2 regions of the Rossellomorea marisflavi genome follow, and region 1 is predicted to be linked to the other one. Evidence: a T-box and tRNA genes for the amino acid it is inferred to sense, from the RefSeq annotation. Region 1 holds a T-box; the other holds one or more tRNA genes.
What was found. A T-box is a leader RNA that pairs with one kind of tRNA and senses whether it is charged. The one in region 1 lies ahead of ileS (isoleucine--tRNA ligase), so its partner is inferred to be a tRNA-Ile.
Positions count from the first base shown of each region.

Region 2: it encodes a tRNA-Ile, which carries the amino acid that the T-box ahead of ileS (isoleucine--tRNA ligase) is inferred to sense. The anticodon was not compared.

Region 1 covers NZ_CP081870.1:2,121,253-2,132,620, reverse strand. The annotation lists gene K6T23_RS11160 (ABC transporter substrate-binding protein) at 1-21, opposite strand, end outside; gene K6T23_RS11155 (response regulator transcription factor) at 18-1,589, opposite strand; gene K6T23_RS11150 (sensor histidine kinase) at 1,586-3,343, opposite strand; gene K6T23_RS11145 (hypothetical protein) at 3,498-3,872, shown strand; gene K6T23_RS11140 (nucleotide excision repair endonuclease) at 3,912-4,280, opposite strand; gene K6T23_RS11135 (iron-sulfur cluster biosynthesis family protein) at 4,350-4,661, opposite strand; gene K6T23_RS11130 (diacylglycerol/lipid kinase family protein) at 4,658-5,545, opposite strand; gene K6T23_RS11125 (STAS domain-containing protein) at 5,728-6,753, shown strand; gene ileS (isoleucine--tRNA ligase) at 6,769-9,855, opposite strand; T-box leader at 9,907-10,121, opposite strand; gene K6T23_RS11115 (hypothetical protein) at 10,185-10,592, opposite strand; gene K6T23_RS11110 (tautomerase family protein) at 10,755-11,144, shown strand; gene K6T23_RS11105 (MFS transporter) at 11,343-11,368, shown strand, end outside.
Region 2 covers NZ_CP081870.1:28,654-40,021, reverse strand. The annotation lists rRNA gene K6T23_RS00205 (23S ribosomal RNA) at 1-2,021, opposite strand, end outside; tRNA gene K6T23_RS00200 (tRNA-Ala) at 2,134-2,209, opposite strand; tRNA gene K6T23_RS00195 (tRNA-Ile) at 2,230-2,306, opposite strand; rRNA gene K6T23_RS00190 (16S ribosomal RNA) at 2,388-3,938, opposite strand; gene K6T23_RS00185 (hypothetical protein) at 4,240-5,064, opposite strand; gene K6T23_RS00180 (PaaI family thioesterase) at 5,220-5,696, shown strand; gene K6T23_RS00175 (pro-sigmaK processing inhibitor BofA family protein) at 5,738-6,001, opposite strand; gene K6T23_RS00170 (YaaL family protein) at 6,060-6,278, opposite strand; gene recR (recombination mediator RecR) at 6,294-6,890, opposite strand; gene K6T23_RS00160 (YbaB/EbfC family nucleoid-associated protein) at 6,902-7,222, opposite strand; gene dnaX (DNA polymerase III subunit gamma/tau) at 7,255-8,940, opposite strand; RNA gene ffs (signal recognition particle sRNA large type) at 9,093-9,357, opposite strand; gene tadA (tRNA adenosine(34) deaminase TadA) at 9,455-9,934, opposite strand; gene K6T23_RS00140 (cysteine hydrolase family protein) at 10,065-10,613, shown strand; gene K6T23_RS00135 (glycosyl hydrolase family 18 protein) at 10,671-11,368, shown strand, end outside.

The sequences.
Region 1 (11,368 bases):
GATCGGAAGCTTCCATTTCACTTCTCTTCCCCTCCTTGAGTGCCCAGGCCTTTTCTGTAATCGATCGGTTTCACACCGAATTTCTTCTTAAACACCGTACTGAAATAACCTGAACTTGAAAATCCACAAATATGGGCGATATCAATGACTTTCAGCCCGGTATCAACAAGAAGTTCCTTGGCTTTTTTCATGCGCAGAGAAATCAGATAGTCCGTAAAATTTTGCCCTACCTGGGCCTTAAAGAGTTCCGATAAATAGGCTGCATTAATATGGAATTGACCTGCCAGTGTCGCAAGGGACATGTCAGTGGCATAGTGGATGTCCATATATGCTTTGACCTGGGAAACGACCTCTTCTCCGTTAGCCGGCGTCTTCAGCTTGCTGGCCATTCTCATGATACGGTTGGATAGCTCCGTCAATTGATGGATTACTTCCTGATATGAGGTCAACTCCCATATGCTTATCTGGCATTTCCAAACCTCTTCCCCTACCTCGGCCCTTTTGGGGTCATACTTTCCAGCAAGGAGATTGAGATGCAGGAGGATTCGATTCGCTGTCAGTGTAAAATCCATTACCGATGACTGTCTTTCAAGCAGATTTGTAAGAAACGACTGCAGAAGACTTTCATTACCCTGTTCAATATAAGCGTTAAGCACTTTTACAGCTTCATCGGGAAAATCGGGGTCATTTTCCCTCTTGTTATCATCGATTAATTGTGATTCTATATTGATCGAGCTTTGCCCCCATGCGAGGATGGATGATTCATAGCCAGATTTAAGAGCCATCGCCCCCCTCACCGGCTTCCCTAATCCTATCACTGATTCAAGCCCGAGAAATTCCTTTGCAGCTCGTTGTACATCTGTTGCCAGTGTGTTCACATCATCGATCCTGCTTATGTAATGAACCATATGGGGATAGCTCGCGTCTACAAATGAAAGGGCCCTTTCCTCGGCAAGTTCCCGACAGATCATCCGGAAAGGCAGGAAGAGGGCCCTAAGGTCGGACCTGGACATGCTTCCCCTGATCTCAACTGACAGGAACCTCACTTCCTGGTTGCAAAATGTTTCCAAACCCAGGTACATCAACTTCTCTTCACTGATGGAGAGGCCTGCCCATTCATCCCTCACAAGTTGTAGGAGATATTGCTCTCTTATATCCGCAAGCTGATCTTCCATCAATTTTTTTGCTCGTTCTTCCCTATATTCTTCAGCCTTTTCACGGATTAATTCGTCTTTAATATCCTTTAAGGCTGAAGATAATTCCTCGGGATCCACGGGCTTCAGCAAATATCGCTTGACTCCCTCATGCATTGAGGCTCTGACATATTCAAAGTCAGCATATCCCGAAAGGATGATGGTCCTGATCTTCGGATAGCTGCTGGCCAATTCTTTCACGAGCGCAATCCCGTCCATGATCGGCATCCTTACATCCGTCAAGACAATATCAGGCTCTTTTTCCTCCATGAGACGCAGAGCTTCTCTTCCGTTTGACGCCTCCCCGACAACCGTGAACCCCTCCTTCTCCCAATCAAGCTTCCATAGCAGCCCCTTTCGAACCTGAGCTTCATCATCGGTTATCAGCACCTTCATTCTTCACTCTCCTCCTTCTCCATTGCAATTATAAGGGTGATCCGAGTCCCACCGGGATCCTTATTTTCAATCGAATATGAAAAGCGGTTTCCATAGGAAAGCTTCAATCTTCCAAGCACGTTCTTCAGTCCTATGCTCTTGCCCCTGCTGTCCAGTACATTATTTTCGTTTCGATCAATCTTCGCAAGTTCCTTGATGACCGTTCCAGGTATGCCGACTCCATTATCCTCCACAATCAAAACCGCCTCATCTCTGACTTTTCGGGTGGAAATTCCGATGGAAGCCACATCGTTCCGTATAAAGCTATACTTTACTGCATTTTCGACGAGAGGTTGCAGGACGAACTTGATCATCGGTACATTATCGAGTGCTGGATCCTCCTCAATCTGTATATGTAGGGCATCTTCATGGCGAAGTTTCAATACTTCCGTATATCGGCGCATATAGTTTATTTCTTCCCTTATTGTGACAACATCCCTTTCAGTATCAAGGGAATACGAGAGCATCCTCCCCAAATGGACGGTCACATCAATGACTTTACGATTTTCCCCTTGAGCAGATAGTCCTCCTATCACTTCAAGCGTATTGTTCAGGAAGTGCGGATTGATCTGTAGCAGCAGTGCTTTGTACTCCGCGTCCTTCCTCCTGATCTTTTCCTGATACTCCGTTTTGATCAGTTGGTCCAATGTCTTGGTTGTATTCTTGAATGCCTTTACGGCATAACCGATTTCATCGTTCCTCGTGCGGATCGCCGGAAACCCTTTTTCAGCCTCTGAGAACTTTCCCTTTTCGACAAGTTTCATAGATTCCGTCAATTTCCATAGCGGCTTGACGATATTCGAAGACAGGATGTAAGAAATCAAGATTGTCAGTAAAAAGATCCAGCCGCTGATCAATAAAAGATTCCTTTGCAGTGAGTGGACAGGCGCGTAGAGATCGGATTTTTTTATTTCGCTCATCAGGATCCAACCGCCAACCCCCATTTTTTGATAAAAGACCAGATGCTTGGTTTCCCCCTTAGTCACTTCCACTACACCCGTCCTTCCAGAATGATCCTTCATCTCGTGCAGGCTCATCTTCACGATATCGGATGATATATCCGGATTCCCTCCCAACACGTCTCTCCCTTTAGCATCCAGCAATGATACGTGCCCCTCATCTCCAAGCTTTACTTTTTCAAGTGACTCCTCCAGCTGGATGGTAGGAAAATTCACTTTGATGACGCCGGAAAGGTCCATCGTATTCAAATCAAAAAGAGGGAGAAGGTAACTGTTGACTTCATCCTCATTCCACTCATGATGTGACCTCATCCAACGTTGATCATAGTCATAAAATTCCTTGAACCATACAATCTCCCTAAGAGGAGGAAGCGTCTGTGAAGTACCTGTTCCATCATTTAAATAGACAGATACAGACATTGATTTTGAATTATTCACCATCATCGAGGACAACTCTGTTTTCAGCTGATTCTTCATATAGAGAAGATCTGAATCGGACAACCCGTTCTCCTCTGATCGCACCCATTCCTGTGTAGCTGGATTCACCAGAACCTGTTTCCCAAGGTCTTCAACCTGAGAGGTCAGCGAATCGGAATATTGAGAAAATTGATCCATCATCTCTACGGTCGCTTCGGTCGTTTTCTTTTCCATGATGGTACCGAACCACTCAGGTACCAGAAGGGACAGGGTAAGGAAAGGAATGGTCAGGACAAGTGTAAAGATCAGTAATAGTCGAATTCTGAGTGATATGTACATGGCCGCTCCCTTTCAACGTTTCTGTCTACTAAATGTATCATAGATCAATAAATTCCAGTAGATACATTTACAGGGCTCGTTCTACCTCCGTGCTTCTCTACATAGGATGGGATAATTGATTTTACGGGGAGGGAAAAGGATGGAAGGCTGCGTCATGGCAATGGAAATCGGAGACGTATTTTATGAAGGCGGCTATACAGGCACCGTGGTGGGATATTGTTACGAGATGTCTCAAGCGGGAGCCCAACTATTTTATATGATTGAAAACAATGGCCGGCTACATATTAATGTGGCTTCCAGTGAATCTAACGGTGTGCCCCGTTTCTTTCAAACCCGATTTGACCTGCTTGATAGGGTACATCTGCATATGGCCGGAATGCTCAGGACAGCTCTCATTAAAGGAATGGCACTAACTTGGCATGACAACGGCACAAAGGTGACCTACCATGTAGAAGACGGGAATGGAACCCTCCATACCCATATTCCAGAGGAGGATCTCCTGAAATGGGACACATATCACTCGATATAAAAAAAGAAGCCCCCATCTTGAGGAGCTTCCGATCACGCATTAAAAGAATGCTTTTTCCACATTGTACCTTGCCCTAAGCGCATTGATGATATATGTTTCGTAGATTTCACGCTCCATTGCATCCTCTACAAACAAGACATCGATGCGATGAACTTCCTTCCTGTGTTCACGAAGGGGTGAAACTTTATCTTCCAGATGCTTTTTGACACGTTGTCTCAGCTTTCTTGCTTTTCCAACAAACAGGAGTTCGTCCTGGTTATCATAAAAGAGGATGATTCCTCCTTTATCACGTGGAATTTCATGAAGGTCGATAAAACCTTCGATCGGTTGGATTTTGATTTCTTCATTTTCGTTCTGCTTGCGTTCTGTAATGGATACATCCGCTTTTGGAATGGTAATATTGATCATTGAACGTCACGTCCTTTTTATACTGTAAGGGCTAATAGTATCATATAACGGGATAGAAAGCCATCTCATTCACAAAAAACGGAGGCCTACCCGATTGTTGAAGGTTTGATTCTTATTCTTGAAGACAAATGCATTTTTCTGAAAATCGATGGTGAGTTCATGATCGTAGGTATCTTCAAAATCATCGTCCACAATGAAAATGACACCTTTATATTCGATGCTGCGTTCATGGTCTTGAAGCTCTCTGGACGGGACCACTTTCATTTCGTATACATTATTCACAATATCACAGCTCCCCCGGTCGAGGGCAAGCTGCACCAAATGGTCAGGGGGTATGTCTGTCAGCTTATTTAATGCAGGCTCTGTCAAGGTTAAATTCATGCTGATCCTCCTTCTGGAATTCTTATCTTCACGTGACGGGGAAGACTTTTTACAGTCAACGGCAATGTACATCCTTCATCCCCATCAATATTCGCCTTCATATCGAATGATGAGGACGCCTGGATTTCCGATGCTTTCAGGTGGTGAACCTGAGGGCTTTCTGTCAGTTTACCCGCCAATATTTTGGGAAGTAATAAGAGGAACTTGGGTATCGGCATATCTTCGATGATGTAGACATGAAGTGATCCATCATCGACCTCCGCTTCCGGGGCGATGGATTCGAATCCCCCGATGGAATTCGTCATGGCGATGAGGGTCAATAAGGAATCCCCACTCCAGTTCTGCTCGCCTGACAGTTCTAAAGGAAATGGCTGTTTTTCCTTCATTTTTTTCATACCTTCCACAACATACGCGAGAGGACCGAGCTTTGATTTCTGCTCTGCAGTCGTAGAGAATGAAGCTTCAGCCAATGCACCCACGGCGATGATGTTAATGAAGTAGCGGTCATTCACTTTTCCTATGTCCGCTTCCCGGGTATTGGTTGATTTCAGAACCTCGAGGGCCTCCTCAGGTTCGAGCGGCAGTGATATCGCCCTCACAAAATCGTTCACCGTTCCAAGTGGCACCAAGGCAAGCTCTGGGCGATGGGGTTTCTCAGCCATGCCATTGATCACTTCGTTCACGGTTCCATCTCCCCCCATGCAAATGATGAGGTCAAAGCCCCTCTTGCATGCTTCCTCCGCAAACAATGTGGCATCCCCTTCTCCCTTCGTTTCACGCACGAAGACCTCATAGCCTTCGAGATTATGTATAGCTTTTTTCTTGTAGTCCACCGCTTCTTCTTTGCCCGAAGAAGGATTGATAATAATCATCGCCTCTTTCATGCTTTCTCCCCCTGACTGTCATTTCCCATACTATACCCCCTGCACCTATTGATAAATCCTTAAATAATCATTGGGAAGATGTTTACTCACATTAAAAGGAGGGTAATCATATTTAGGTTTGCAGATTTTTGCACTCTCTTCTATACATATGAAAAGAAATCATCTTGTTGGAGGCGTCAATCATGAAACATGCAATCGATATAAGCGGCTCTTTATTCGACTGGGACCTTGTAAACGGGGAAGTTCATTTTGAAAATGAACGGGTCGTATTGTTCTGGGTGGATACGGCTTTCAAAACCCTTTTTGATACGATCGAAGAGATAGCAGGCCATAAAGAGTCAAGACTTGTACTGGAAACTTCGGGATACAGGACCGGAACCATCGTAAGTGATTTTTACAAGCGCTCCCTCGGGAAAGTAGATGACATCCTCGGCAAGCTTCCGACCACTTATGTAACAGCGGGCTGGGGTGATACAGAGATCGTATCCTATTCAAAAGAAGAGCTTCATGCAGTGATTCGCGTCCGGAACAGCTGGGAATATCAGGTCAATAAAGAGCAAGGGAAAAATCAAGAAGGCACATTTCTTCCAGGTCACTGGGCCGGGGTCCTGACGGGCTTATTCGGGGAGAAAATGTGGTACAAGGTGAACAGGAGCCAACTGGAAGGCGATCAATATAGTGAGTATGAATTCAATCACTCTGACATCACACCTTCATTGAATGTCAGCGCGTTAATCGAAGAACAAACAAATGAAATGCAGCAAAAGATGGAGCTTGCAGCAGCCGAGAGAACACATACTCTTTCCAGTATCATCAAGGAGATTTCTTCTCCGATCATACCCGTCCTCGATTCCATCCTGGTAGTGCCATTGGTTGGTCGCTATGATGAGACGAGGGGTGAAGAGCTCCTTAACCGTACCCTCCTCAATCTCCCAGGGTATAAGGCGGATTACCTCATCCTCGACGCTACAAGCTTAATCGGTGTGGATGAATTCACTTTGAATTTCATTCAAAAATTTGTAGCAGCCACCTCCCTTCTCGGGACCCGCTGCCTACTGGTAGGGATTTCAGCTGAATTCAGTATCCAAATTGCACAAAGCGGACATGACATTAAGCGGATCCCATGTTTTTCTGTCCTTCAGCAAGGCATCCATTATGCCCTCGATCAAATGGGGCTGTTCATCACAAAGAAGAACCCCGTTTCTTGAACGGGGTTCTTCTTTTTAACCGATGTCGATGATCAATTTCCGGTCATTCAACGTTACTTCCTTTCCACCAGATAATGCTTCTATTTTCATCTCCTTCACCAAAACACTTTCACGTATCAGTGATTCATTGTTTTCGATCGCCTTCCGTATTTCCGGGTCTCCGTCCAACCGAAGGGAAATCCTAGCTTCAATTGGGAGATCGCGTTCTTTCCGCTCGGTCTGGATGGCCCGTATGACCTCACGAGCCAGACCTTCAAGCTTCAATTCCTCTGTGATTTCCGTATTGAGGATAACCTGATAAGAAGCATTTGCTCCCATGGAAAGCCCTTCATCTGCCACCCTCTCCACAAGAAGAAGCTCAAATGGAACAGTCAATTGCTCGCCTTCGATATCCAGATGTAACGTTTCCGCTTGGACAATCTGTTCTGCTTCACTTTGACTTAATTGATCTAAATATTTCTTGACTGCGCCGACTTTTTTTCCTAATACAGGACCGGCTTTTTTGAAATTAAGCTTGACTTCATACGATACAAGATCATTGGATGTTTCCTGCACAAGGACCCGTTTGACGTTGATCTCTTCTTGAATGATCCTTTGATGTTTTTTTAACGCTTCACCGTTATGTGGTTCGGTGGCAATGACGGTCATTTCCGATAGAGGTTGCTTCGTTTTGATCGATTTTGCATTTCTGACGCTCCGAGCGAGTTCAACCACCTGAAGGACGGCAGCCATTTCCCTCTCGATCGATGGATCACTGTAACCTGTTCCTCCTTTCGGATATTCGGCGAGATGTACGCTCTTGCCCGTGAGGTTAAGGTGGATATCTTCGGCAAGGAACGGGATGTAAGGCGCAGCCAATTTACTCGTTTCTACCAGCACATGATGGAGTGTGGAGAATGCAGCAAGTTTTGAATCTGATACGCCCTCCTCCCAGAAACGATCCCGAGAACGGCGGATATACCAGTTACTGATTTCCCCGATGAATACTTCAAGAGCCTGTGCTCCCTTGGTAAAGTCATAGCGATCCAGCGCTTCACTCATAGTTTGTGATACGCTGTCCAATCTTGAAAGGATCCACCTGTCCAGCAGAGTCCTTTGTCCTTGGCCTAGATCTGAATAGGTGAATGAATCGATTTTTGCATACATGGTGTAGAACGAATGAACATTAACCAGAGTGTCGACAACCTTCGATTTCGCTTCGAGCACTACTCTTTCAGAGAAACGTTTATTATTCCAAGGTGCGCTATCGGCAAGGAGAGACCATCTTAGAGCATCGGCACCGAACGTAGTGACAAAGTCCATCGGATTCAATGCATTCCCTTTACTCTTCGACATCTTCCTGCCCTCGCCGTCTAATATATGGCCTGTAGCAAGTACCCTCTTATAAGGAGCCTTACCCGTGAACAAGGTGGAAACAGCCAATAAGCTGTAGAACCAGCCCCTGGTCTGGTCGATCCCTTCACAGATAAAGTCTGCCGGGAATTGCTTTTCAAATCGTTTCTGATGCTCGAATGGATAATGCTGTTGTGCATAAGGCATGCTTCCACTGTCGAACCAAACATCAATCACCTCGGGTACCCGTGTCATGGAGCCTTCACATTGATCACAGGAGAGATGAATGTGATCGACAAATGGTTTATGCAGCTCAACGGAATCAATCTCTTCCACAGAGCGATTACGCAAGTCTTCGATGCTTGACGGTGCGTATTGATGACTGCAAGATTCGCAGATCCAGACAGGAAGTGGTGTGCCCCAATAGCGATTCCTGCCGATATTCCAATCCACCATATTTTCAAGGAAATGACCGAAACGACCTTCCTTAATATGCTCAGGGTACCATTCAACTTGTTCATTATTTTGGATGAACTGATCCTTCAAAGCCGTCGTGCGGATGAACCAGCTCTCAATTGCGTAGTAAAGAAGCGGTGAATCACAGCGCCAGCAATGGGGATAGCTATGCTCATATTTCTCTTTATGGAACAGGAGCCCTTCGGCTGCAAGATACTTCACGATATCCACGTCGCAGTCTTTGACAAACCGCCCTTGGAATGGGGGGACGGCATCCGTATACTTTCCTTGTCCATCTACGACATTCACAAATGAAAGTCCATGATCTTTCACCAGCTGGTAATCATCTTCTCCGTAAGCAGGAGCGATATGCACGATCCCTGTTCCACTATCGGCAGTGACAAATTCCCCTGAAACTACGATATGTCCTTTTTTAGGACTCACAAATGGAAAAGGTGGGACATAGGCAGTTCCCTCCAATTCACTGCCCTTGAATCGGGATACAATGGGTGCTTCTTCAGAAAAATGCTTGTTTTTCAGGCTTTCGGCAACGATGTACGTATCGCCGTCACTTTTTACTTTTACATATGTGAGCTCCGGATTAACAGCGAGGGCAATATTCGCCGGTAGCGTCCAAGGCGTGGTCGTCCAGCCGAGGATGAATTCATTATCGCTTCCCTCGATGCGGAATTTTGCGGTAGCAGAGAGATCCTTGACATCTTTATAGCCTTGAGCAACTTCATGGGAACTGAGGGTAGTCTGACAGCTCGGGCAATACGGCGTGACCCGATGACCTTTATAAAGGAGATCCCGTTTGTGAAGGTCGCTGAGGATATGCCACACACTCTCGATATAGTCGTTCTCCAAGGTTACATACGGATCATCCATATCTACCCAATATCCTATTGCCTCCGTGAACTCCCTCCACTGTTTCTCATAATGAAAGACGCTGTTCTTGCATTCATTGATGAACTTTTCCACTCCGTAGTCTTCGATCTGCTGTTTACCTGAGATGCCGAGCTGCTTTTCCACTTCCAGCTCAACCGGTAATCCATGGGTATCCCAGCCTGCCTTGCGATGCACCTGGTACCCTTGCATCGTTTTGTATCTTGCAACAAAATCTTTGATGACCCGTCCCAGAACATGACCGGCATGGGGCAGGCCGTTGGCTGTCGGTGGTCCCTCATAAAAAACAAATGTTTCTTTTCCTTCCCGCTCCGAAATTGACTTCTCAAACGTATTTGCTTCCTTCCAATAGTTCTGGATCCGCTCTTCACGCTTATGCGCTTTTTCTTTTACATCGACTGTTTTCATCTTTTACCCTCTTCCTCCTGGATAATGAAACAAAAAAATCCGCCCCTTATGAAAAGGGACGGATGTTATTCCGCGGTACCACCCATCTTCCGTACATCTGTACGGCACTCGGTCAACACAGTAACGGCTGTGCACCGATCCTGCCTATACTTCCTTCAGCAGGACTTCTCGGGGGTGATTTTCCGGAAGGTTCTCCACCGCTTCTCACCACACAGCGGCTCTCTTAAGAAGGTTTCCTTCTGTACTCTTCCCGTCATGGAATTTAAATATTTCCAAAAGAATACACCCTCGTCTTCTAAAAGTCAATCAATTTTTCCTTATTCATCCTTTCAGTATTTAAGAAAGGTGGTCACACTACGGTCTGTCAAATACCTTTTGGTGGCCAGGTCATTCAGCCATTTTTTTTGATTCAGCTTATAGGTCCCATGCTGATCCTGGTAGGTCTTTTGATGAAGATTCACCGTTACGGCTTCCTCTCTTCTATTCATGGCCACTCCTCCCTTTTTCCCTTCACAATATTCATACAGCTCGACTACATCACCTATTGTCATGAGCTCATTCAACAACATCAACAAAGGAAGATCATCATCATATGCCTCATAGAGATACGGCAAGGTGACAGGTACATCCTCCCTATATTGTTCCGCGGATGTCAAACCGACCCCGAACTCTTCTTCCCATCTGGCAGATTCGGCGTCGATATTCCTGATTGTGGCAATCAAAATGTGACAGGTCACACACATCTTCCTCTCAACAATTCTAAATATAAATGGATTTATTTCCATTATGTATGGAATGACCCGTAATTTTCAAGTAATTCGTGCCGTCATTCATTACCATGTTTAACGTTGCTCTAAAGTGGTATCTTATCGTTATCATCAAGAATAGGAGGCGATTGTATGCCATTGCTTACATTCGATATAATCGAGGGAAGAGACCCTTCGAAAGTAAAAAAAATCTTGGATAGTGCCCATCAAGCAGTCCTTGAGGCTTTTGGTGTTCCAGAAAGGGACCGCTATCAGATTGTCCACCAACATCCGAAGCATGAGATGATCATTGAAGATACGGGACTCGGTTTCAACAGAAGTGATGATGTGGTCGTCATCACCATCACGAGTAAACAACGGACCGATCAACAGAAAAAGAAATTGTATCAATTGTTGGCTGAAAAGCTTGAGAAGGATTGCGGCATCTCTCCAGACGATCTAATGGTCTCTCTCGTGACGAATCGTGATGCCGATTGGAGTTTCGGTAAAGGGGAAGCACAATTCCTTACAGGAAAGCTATAAGAACGATTGAAGAGGCTGCCCGGCTGCAGCCTCTTTTTTTTGTGCTCCTTTAGACGAAAAGGAAGACGATGGCTTCTACAAATCGATATCAAGATGCCACTTGGAATAATTTTCGACGGATTGCTCGTGAAGCCGTGCCGCATACTTGTAAGAAGGAACAGTATTTGTGATAAACCATAATGACTATGAGGTGTCAAAATGAACGATCAATCAAAAGTGAGTAA
Region 2 (11,368 bases), 2.1 Mb from region 1:
CCCAGATCGTTACGCCTTTCGTGCGGGTCGGAACTTACCCGACAAGGAATTTCGCTACCTTAGGACCGTTATAGTTACGGCCGCCGTTTACTGGGGCTTCGATTCGCACCTTCGCTTGCGCTAAGCACTCCTCTTAACCTTCCAGCACCGGGCAGGCGTCAGCCCCTATACTTCGCCTTACGGCTTCGCAGAGACCTGTGTTTTTGCTAAACAGTCGCCTGGGCCTATTCACTGCGGCTCTCTCGGGCTTGCACCCTACCAGAGCACCCCTTCTCCCGAAGTTACGGGGTCATTTTGCCGAGTTCCTTAACGAGAGTTCTCTCGCTCACCTTAGGATTCTCTCCTCGCCTACCTGTGTCGGTTTGCGGTACGGGCACCATCTTCCTCGCTAGAGGCTTTTCTTGGCAGTGTGGAATCAGGAACTTCGCTACTATAATTCGCTCGCTATCACAGCTCAGCCTTCACGATGATGGGATTTGCCTCATCATCAGCCTAACTGCTTAGACGCACATATCCAGCAGTGCGCTTACCCTATCCTCCTGCGTCCCCCCATTGCTCAAATGGAAGAAAGGTGGTACAGGAATATCAACCTGTTGTCCATCGTCTACGCCTATCGGCCTCGACTTAGGTCCCGACTAACCCTGAGCGGACGAGCCTTCCTCAGGAAACCTTAGGCATTCGGTGGATGGGATTCTCACCCATCTTTCGCTACTCATACCGGCATTCTCACTTCTAAGCACTCCACCAGTCCTTACGGTCTAGCTTCGCAGTCCTTAGAACGCTCTCCTACCACTGACACCAAACGGTGTCAATCCACAGCTTCGGTGATACGTTTAGCCCCGGTACATTTTCGGCGCAGAGTCACTCGACCAGTGAGCTATTACGCACTCTTTAAATGGTGGCTGCTTCTAAGCCAACATCCTGGTTGTCTAAGCAACTCCACATCCTTTTCCACTTAACGTATACTTTGGGACCTTAGCTGGTGGTCTGGGCTGTTTCCCTTTCGACTACGGATCTTATCACTCGCAGTCTGACTCCCATGGATAAGTCTTTGGCATTCGGAGTTTGTCTGAATTCGGTAACCCGATGAGGGCCCCTAGTCCAAACAGTGCTCTACCTCCAAGACTCTTACAACATGAGGCTAGCCCTAAAGCTATTTCGGAGAGAACCAGCTATCTCCAGGTTCGATTGGAATTTCTCCGCTACCCACACCTCATCCCCGCACTTTTCAACGTGCGTGGGTTCGGACCTCCATCCAGTGTTACCTGGACTTCATCCTGGACATGGGTAGATCACCTGGTTTCGGGTCTACGACCACATACTCATTCGCCCTATTCAGACTCGCTTTCGCTGCGGCTCCGTCTTCTCAACTTAACCTTGCATGGGATCGTAACTCGCCGGTTCATTCTACAAAAGGCACGCCATCACCCGTTAACGGGCTCTGACTACTTGTAGGCACACGGTTTCAGGTTCTATTTCACTCCCCTTCCGGGGTGCTTTTCACCTTTCCCTCACGGTACTGGTTCACTATCGGTCACTAGGGAGTATTTAGCCTTGGGAGATGGTCCTCCCAGCTTCCGACGGGATTTCACGTGTCCCGCCGTACTCAGGATCCACTCAAGAGGGAACGAAGTTTCGACTACAGGGTTGTTACCTTCTTTGACGAGCCTTTCCAGACTTCTTCGTCTACCCCGTTCCTTTGTAACTCCGTATAGAGTGTCCTACAACCCCAAGAGGCAAGCCTCTTGGTTTGGGCTAATCCCGTTTCGCTCGCCGCTACTCAGGGAATCGCATTTGCTTTCTCTTCCTCCAGGTACTTAGATGTTTCAGTTCCCTGGGTCTGCCTTCCATGCTCTATGTATTCAAGCAAGGATACTGTTCCATTACGAACAGTGGGTTCCCCCATTCGGAAATCTTCGGATCAGCTCACTTACAGCTCCCCGAAGCATATCGGTGTTAGTCCCGTCCTTCGTCGGCTCCTAGTGCCAAGGCATCCACCGTGCGCCCTTATTAACTTAACCGAATTGGTTAAAAACCTAAAATGGCGATACTCGGTAATTTCTTGACTATCAATAAAACTTTATCTAGTTTTCAAAGAACAATGTTCACTCTTTCACAGATGGAAAGAATGTTTGGTGGAGCCTAGCGGGATCGAACCGCTGACCTCCTGCGTGCAAAGCAGGCGCTCTCCCAGCTGAGCTAAGGCCCCGTATGATATGAGATTGGAAATGGTGGGCCTAAGTGGACTCGAACCACCGACCTCACGCTTATCAGGCGTGCGCTCTAACCAGCTGAGCTATAGGCCCCCAACTCTTAATGATGAGTTAAACCATCAAAACTGAACAAAACTTCGACGTCGTCAAACGTTTTAAGTAAATCTTCCTTAGAAAGGAGGTGATCCAGCCGCACCTTCCGATACGGCTACCTTGTTACGACTTCACCCCAATCATCTGTCCCACCTTAGGCGGCTGGCTCCAAAAGGTTACCTCACCGACTTCGGGTGTTACAAACTCTCGTGGTGTGACGGGCGGTGTGTACAAGGCCCGGGAACGTATTCACCGCGGCATGCTGATCCGCGATTACTAGCGATTCCAGCTTCATGTAGGCGAGTTGCAGCCTACAATCCGAACTGAGAACGGTTTTATGGGATTGGCTAAACCTCGCGGTCTTGCAGCCCTTTGTACCGTCCATTGTAGCACGTGTGTAGCCCAGGTCATAAGGGGCATGATGATTTGACGTCATCCCCACCTTCCTCCGGTTTGTCACCGGCAGTCATCTTAGAGTGCCCAACTGAATGCTGGCAACTAAGATCAAGGGTTGCGCTCGTTGCGGGACTTAACCCAACATCTCACGACACGAGCTGACGACAACCATGCACCACCTGTCACTCTGTCCCCCGAAGGGGAAAGCCCTATCTCTAGGGTTGTCAGAGGATGTCAAGACCTGGTAAGGTTCTTCGCGTTGCTTCGAATTAAACCACATGCTCCACCGCTTGTGCGGGCCCCCGTCAATTCCTTTGAGTTTCAGTCTTGCGACCGTACTCCCCAGGCGGAGTGCTTAATGCGTTAGCTGCAGCACTAAAGGGCGGAAACCCTCTAACACTTAGCACTCATCGTTTACGGCGTGGACTACCAGGGTATCTAATCCTGTTTGCTCCCCACGCTTTCGCGCCTCAGTGTCAGTTACAGACCAGAAAGTCGCCTTCGCCACTGGTGTTCCTCCAAATATCTACGCATTTCACCGCTACACTTGGAATTCCACTTTCCTCTTCTGCACTCAAGTTCCCCAGTTTCCAATGACCCTCCACGGTTGAGCCGTGGGCTTTCACATCAGACTTAAGAAACCACCTGCGCGCGCTTTACGCCCAATAATTCCGGACAACGCTTGCCACCTACGTATTACCGCGGCTGCTGGCACGTAGTTAGCCGTGGCTTTCTGGTTAGGTACCGTCAAGGCGCCGCCCTATTCGAACGGCACTTGTTCTTCCCTAACAACAGAGTTTTACGATCCGAAAACCTTCTTCACTCACGCGGCGTTGCTCCGTCAGACTTTCGTCCATTGCGGAAGATTCCCTACTGCTGCCTCCCGTAGGAGTCTGGGCCGTGTCTCAGTCCCAGTGTGGCCGATCACCCTCTCAGGTCGGCTACGCATCGTCGCCTTGGTGAGCCATTACCTCACCAACTAGCTAATGCGCCGCGGGTCCATCTGTAAGTGATAGCCGAAGCCACCTTTCAACCTTCCCCCATGCGGGGGTAGGTGTTATCCGGTATTAGCCCCGGTTTCCCGGAGTTATCCCAGTCTTACAGGCAGGTTACCCACGTGTTACTCACCCGTCCGCCGCTGATCTCAGGGAGCAAGCTCCCATCGATCCGCTCGACTTGCATGTATTAGGCACGCCGCCAGCGTTCGTCCTGAGCCAGGATCAAACTCTCCATAAAAAGTTTGAATAGCTCTTTTAAAAATAAATCTAGAATTAACGTTGACGTGTTTGTCTTGTTTTGTTCAGTTTTCAAGGTTCAAATGTTACTTAAGCTCTCTTGAGCACCTCTTAAATATACCATGATATCAGTCAGTGAGTCAAGCTTTTTCTTAAGTTGTTTTTCGATGTCGTTTTGGCGACAAGGAATATAATATCACCTATTAGCCTATTACGTCAATACTAATTTCAATTTAAATTTAAAAGATTTCATTTCCCCGGCGCAGGTATGATTTTACCCTTACCCGCACCAGGGACATCAATCAGTATACAAGATCTTCTCCGATGTATTTGATCCCCCTTTTAGGGAAGAATCCATCAGGGAATACAAGGTCCCACACCATTCCTCTCTCTCTTCTTCCTATGGCTCCTGCGATGACTATCCCTTCATCGATCCGGTGGACCGGCACATTGCGGATGAAGTAAGGAAAGCGCGTCAGGAGGTCGATGAACAAGATTCCTTCCTTTTCAATTGAGTGAACTTGAAACAGACCCTGCGCATGTTCTGCGTAGAGATTCCACTTTTGATCGGCAACGGCCATATCAGCCCGGTAGTTCCAATCGGACTGATGCATCTTTGGATAGTTTCGTAGAAAGAGGTCGGCAAATAATGATTCATAGCGACTCAGCATCGGGAGGGATTCTTTGATCAAGGGAAGGACTTTCGGGGAGAGGGCTGTGTGTTCCCGCTCATCAAGCCAAGTGAGGAAAGCGTGGAGTTCATGAAGGAACAAGTGGGTGAAGTTCTTTTCCTGGAGTATTTTCGTTTTACTCGGGAGATAGGTGAAGATGAGCTCTTCCCAGAACGAATAGGGGCACTCATTCCAAGAGTCTGGACATTCGTCTTCGAGGTGGAGGGTCATATACGAAGCAATGACTTCAAGGAATAGGTTTCTTCCAGGCGAAACCCGATTCTCTTTTTTGAAGGTGACAAAGTCTTTACCATAGTAATAGAGGAGACCACGGTATTTCATCTTGAACTCCCGACTTACCCTGAACATGTCCAGCATGTCTTGATGATCTTCTGGACACTCCAGTGATGTGGTATGCGATCCGCCGTATTCCGGTACAACTTCTCCTTTTTTCAATCCATCACCATCTTTCCATTTATTATCATGAGCAACATGACTTCTTCAGTATATCATAAACCGCCTTTATTTGACTGAATATTACAACTATTTAACAGTAGCAGGGAACCGTCCTCCTTTCTCGAATGTGTGTTGATAGAGAGGGGATGGAAAAGATGGAGAATCAGAAACCTGCCATACAGGATGAGTACGAGGATGATTTTGCATGGTGCTATGGATGCGGGCGCCTGAATGAAGAGGGGCATAAATTCAGGACCGGAGTGGAAGGAGAGAAAACCATTACGGTGTATACGCCTGAACGAAAACATACGGCGATACCCGGTTTTGTGTATGGAGGGGTGATCGCCTCCCTCATCGATTGCCACGGAACGGGGTCCGCCGCTATCACCCTGCATCAGAAGAACGGAGGGACGATCGGGGACGGGAGTATTCCTCCACGGTTCGTGACGGCTTCTTTGTCTGTTGATTTCATGAAGCCGACGCCTCAGGACGTTCCACTAAAGGCGGTGGGTACAGTCCATGAGATCCACCCTAAGAAATTCAGGGTGGAAACAGAAGTATTCGCTGACGAGGAGCTTTGCGCCAAAGGTGAAGTGATTGCCGTCGTCATGCCTGCGTCATTCGGTGGATAATCAAAAAGCCGCCTGCTCCAATCTGGAGCAGGCGGCTTTTCTCATAAGACCCACATCTGAATGACCGTCAGCCCTACGACTCCCGGAATCCCAAGGATCCCTGAGATCGAAGAGGTGGCGAGGTTGATCGGAACGTGGATGCCGTATTTACTTCCGAACGCATTCAAGAAAAACAGAAACAATGCGCCGATCATCACTTTAATGGCGACTTGTCCCACAAATCGCAGCGGCTTGATCGGAACTCCCGTGGCAAGCAGGAGGATGATCAATCCACTGATGGCTGCAATGACGATGACAGGGCTCATACCTTATCTCCTTTCTAAAGAACGAATCGTCCTGTTATAGAAAGGATATGAAGGTTGTCTACCTTTTTATGACGATGTTTCGATGTTTCGCTTCCTTGAACAGGAAAAAATATTTCGCTTCTGCGATTTTCGTATGACATTGGGCACCAAGGCTGTAGTCGACGCTCATTTCGTCGATGGACTGCTGCCGGTTCCACTGATCCTTCATTTCATCCAGGACGTTCAATAAGGATTGGTCATACTCTTTTTTCAGCTTGCCCTTCTTTCTGAAAAACAATTGGATCCACTCCTTCTAGACGTCTCTTCTTCCCTCGAGGGCTTTGGATAGGGTCACTTCATCCGCATACTCCAAGTCTCCACCGACCGGGAGTCCATGTGCAATCCGGGTAATGCGGATACCTGAAGGTTTGACCAGCCTTGAAATGTACATGGCAGTCGCTTCCCCTTCGATGTTGGGGTTCGTGGCAAGGATGACTTCCTGGATGACATCGTCTTGAAGACGTTTGATCAGGTCCGGCACATTGATATCTTCCGGTCCGATCCCATCCATCGGGGAAATGGCTCCATGAAGCACATGATAAAGGCCGTTGTACTCTCTCATCTTCTCCATGGCGATGACGTCCTTCGGGTCCTGGACGACACATAGGATGCTTCTGTCCCTCCGCTGATCCTCACAGATATAGCAGGGGTCCTGGTCGGTAATGTGACCGCAGACGGAGCAGTAGCTGAGGTTCCGCTTCGCATTCACGAGTGCTTTCGCAAAATCGAGCACGGTGTCTTCTTTCATACTAAGAACAAAAAAAGCCAGACGGGCCGCAGTTTTCGGCCCGATCCCCGGCAATTTCATAAAGCTGTCAATCAGCTTTGATATAGGCTCAGGATAGTGCATCGGTTAGCCTCCTAGAACATGCCCGGCAGGTTCATTCCTTTTGTGAATTGACCCATCGTGGAGTTCGTTAATTCTTCTGCCTTTTTAAGGGCGTCGTTCGTCGCAGCAAGAACTAGATCTTGCAGCATATCGATATCTTCGGGATCTACGACTTCTTCATTGATCTTCACGTCAAGGACCTGTTTGTGTCCTGAAACGATGACAGTGACCATACCGCCGCCTGCTGTTCCTTCGATTTGCTTTTCGCCGAGTTCTTCCTGTGCTTCAGCCATCTTCTTTTGCATTTTTTGCATTTGCTTCATCATATTTTGCATATTACCCATTCCACGCATGTTCATTACCTCCATAAAATGTTTTGAATGAATCAATCATTGACTTCCATTAAATCGGGTCCGACCAATTTTTCCGCTTCGGTCAGCAGGCTGTCTTCTTCTTTGTCGGGACCTTCCTGATCACTTGATTTCGAGTGACGGATGAAATCTTCCCGGATGCCTGTCCACTGATCTTCTGGCACCCCTATGGCCGCATAGCTGCTGCCCGTCAGTTCTTCAAGGATCGAAGAAATGGCAGAGGTAAAGGCATGGTTCTCCATCGCCATCTGACAGTGGATATCATACTTGAATTTTAACACAAACGAGCCGCTTGTTGCCGCTACCGGTTCCGCATCATTGAGAAGGGCGGATTGTGAGCGCATCTGGCGCTGATTGAGGGTTTCGACCATATCCCCCCACCGGCTCTTGATTTTGTTCAGGTCTTCTTTCGTGGCTGACTTCAGCACTTCCTGGATCTGTCCTGCAGGAACACGGAAGCCTTTTTTGGCCCTGACCGGTTTCTTGGCCGCTTGAGGGGCACTTGCTTCCCCTTGGATCGCCACACCGTTTTGCTTAAGCTGTTCTAGTTCTCTTTCCAACTTGCCGATCTTCTTCATCATCTCTTCGACTTCGGGAGAGCCCGATGCTTTAGGCGCATCCATCTGACAGAGCTTCACAATGGAGACTTCCAGATAGATGCGGGCATGGTTGGTGAATTTCATCTCCTGCCCCGCCTGGTTCAGCACGTCGATATACTGATAGATCTGATGTGGCTCGATCTGCCCGGCGAGCTCCTTGAATTCATCATCGAGCATCACACGCTCGAGTGATTCCTCAAGGTTCGGTGCCGTTTGGTGAAGGAGCATATCCCGGAAGTACAGAATGAAGTCTTCTGCGAAGCGGGCCGGATCCTTTCCTTGGAAAAGAAGTTCCTCAAGGGCACCGAGGGCCGTCGCTACATCCCTCTCCATGATGGCCCTGCCGAGGCGGTTCAGGTAATCCTGGGAGACGGCACCCGTCACTGTGAGGGCGTCATCAACGGTCACCTGGTCCTGGCTAAAGGAAATGGCCTGATCGAGGAGACTCAGGGCATCACGCATGCCGCCTTCCGCTGCACGCGCGATGATGTTCATGGCGTTCTCTTCATACTGGACACCGGACTCCGTGGCGATGTGACTCATCCTGCCCACGATATCCTTTGCCGTGATCCTTCTGAAGTCGAAGCGCTGACATCTCGAGATGATCGTAAGCGGGATTTTATGGGGCTCTGTGGTGGCAAGGATGAAGATGACATGCTTCGGTGGTTCCTCCAGCGTCTTCAACAGGGCGTTGAAGGCACCGATCGACAGCATGTGGACTTCATCGATGATGTAAACTTTATAGTCGACGACGTTCGGTGAATACTTCACCTTGTCTCGGATATCCCTGATTTCTTCCACGCCATTATTGGACGCGGCATCGATTTCGATCACATCGGGGATGGATCCATCGGTGATCCCTTTGCAGGCATCGCATTCATTGCAAGGCTCCGCTACGGGAGAACGTTCACAGTTGACGGCTTTTGCCAGGATCTTGGCAGCACTCGTCTTTCCTGTTCCACGCGGTCCGGAGAAGAGGTAGGCATGGGAGATCTTCTGTTGAAGGAGGGCATTCTGCAACGTTTTCGTCACATGCTGCTGCCCGACGACATCGATGAACGATTGCGGTCGCCACACACGATATAATGCTTGATATGCCAAGATACTCCCCCCTCTTATGTATGTTCTATCCTGTCTATTATAACGAGTTTGAAATGGTTTTACAAAGGAATCCCGGACCAAAAACCATTCGGTCCTTAATAAACAAAAAACCCATCCGTTCCGGGATGAGTTGTTGTATATGTAAATAACTGCCGTGCACCTTTCCTCGACAAGCATCCATAGGCGTTACTTAAGTAGTTAGCTCAGCCCAGGCAGCCCCGCGGCACATGGAAGCTTCCACTTAATGCTGCTTCCTTCCGGACCTGACATGGTTCATGGATTTCCATTGCGCAGGACCCAGACGTCGACACCACTTGCTTAAGGCAGACCCTACAGATTGCAAGCCTCAGAAAGGAATTCAGTCTCGCTAGAGCGGATTGCGAGTACAGGACACCGCTACCTTCCCACCTAGCACGGCAAAATTGATACCACTATTCAGTTGCACCGCAAAAGAGCGACGCAAGATTAAGTATACTAGCATTCAAGGTAAAAAGCAACGGATGGGTGATGTAAATTATTTGAATTTCCTCTCCGCTTTCTTCCTTGCCCTTAAATCCTTGAAGAAAGAAGAAAGCATTCCTCCGCACTCCTGTTCCATCACACCCGGTACCACCACACATTGATGATTGAACCGTTCATCATCGAGCAGGTTCATGAGGGTTCCGACACAGCCAGCCTTCGGATCCTTCGCTCCATAGATCACCTTTTCCACCCTGGAGAGGATGATGGCTCCCGAACACATCGGACATGGCTCCAATGTCACATACAGCTCGGCCCCTTCCAGTCTCCACGTCCCTATACGCTCACACGCTTCCTGGATGGCAAGCATTTCTGCATGGGTGACGGCATTCTGGGTCGTCTCCCGCAAATTATGCCCCCGCCCGATGATTTCATCTCCAAGAACCACCACCGCACCGATGGGAACCTCTTGGATGGCAGCCGCTTTTCCCGCTTCTTTGAGGGCTTCTATCATAAACCGTTCGTCTCTTGTCATAATCGTATGCTCCTGATCACGTAATGGCTTCATTGTACTAAAAATGGACGGTGTATGGAAAGGGGATGTCCGACACTGCTCATAAAATCCTTCCGTTCATACAGACTAAAAGAAGAAAGGTGATGATGAAATGAACACAAATGATACTGCCCTCCTGATCATCGACGTGCTGAATCCCTTCGATTTCACATATGGCGAGACCCTTGCCGACCACACGCGCACCATAGTTCCCCCTCTATTGAAGACCCGTGATCACTGCAGGGAGAATGGAATCCCGGTCATCTACATCAATGACCACTATAAGCTATGGAAGGCCGATTACAAGAAGATCTATCAAACATGTCATAACGAGAGAAGCGATGCCATCATGACGCCTCTGAAACCGGGGGACGATGATTATTTCCTCATTAAACCGAAGCATTCCGCCTTCTACGGGACCGCCCTGAATACCCTCCTTCATCAGCTCTCTGTCAAAACGCTGATTCTTACGGGCATTGCAGGCAACATTTGTGTCCTGTTCACGGCAAATGATGCCTATATGAGGGAATTCAAGCTGATCGTCCCATCGGATGCCATTGCCTCGGTGAGCGAAGAAGATAATCGCTATGCCCTTACGATGATGGAGAACGTCCTGAAAGCCACCGTTGCCCCTACAGAAAATCTATTTGGCTCATCATAACTTCCATCCTCCCCTCATAGAATCCCTATAGCGGATACACAAATGGGAGGGGAAAGCATGCAGATCCATGTCGTACAGCCTAATCAATCCCTGTCTGGCATCGCCCAGGCTTACGGTACAACCGTTAAAGATATCGTGGAGGCCAACGAGCTGCCGAATCCGAATAATCTCGTCGTCGGTCAGGCCCTGGTCATCCCCATCATCGGGAGTTTCTATTATATACAGCCCGGGGACAGCTTATGGCTGGTCTCACAGAAAACCGGCATTTCCTATCAGGAGATTGCCAAAGCGAACGGCATCACCCCGAATCAACAGCTCCAAGTCGGGTACCGTCTCTATATCCCGCCTCGTCCGAAGACCAAGGGAGAGTTCAATGCGTATGTAGAGCCGTATGGTAAAGAAGTCGCACCGAATCTCGAGGAAAGTGCAAAGGAGGCCGCTCCTTACCTGACCTATCTTGCACCGTTCAGCTTCCAGGCCCAAAGGGACGGCACGCTGAAGGAGCCCCCACTCGGTAATCTGATCCAAACCGGCAAGAATAATAACAACGTCATGATGATGGCCATCACCAACCAGGAAGAAGGCGCCTTCAGTGATGAGCTCGGACGCATCCTCCTGAACGACCAGGCCATCCAGAACACCTTCCTCGATAACGTTGTCAAAACAGCTAAGAAATATGGATTCCGGGATATCCATTTCGACTTTGAATACCTTCGCCCTCAGGACAGGGATGCTTATAACCAGTTCCTCCGGAA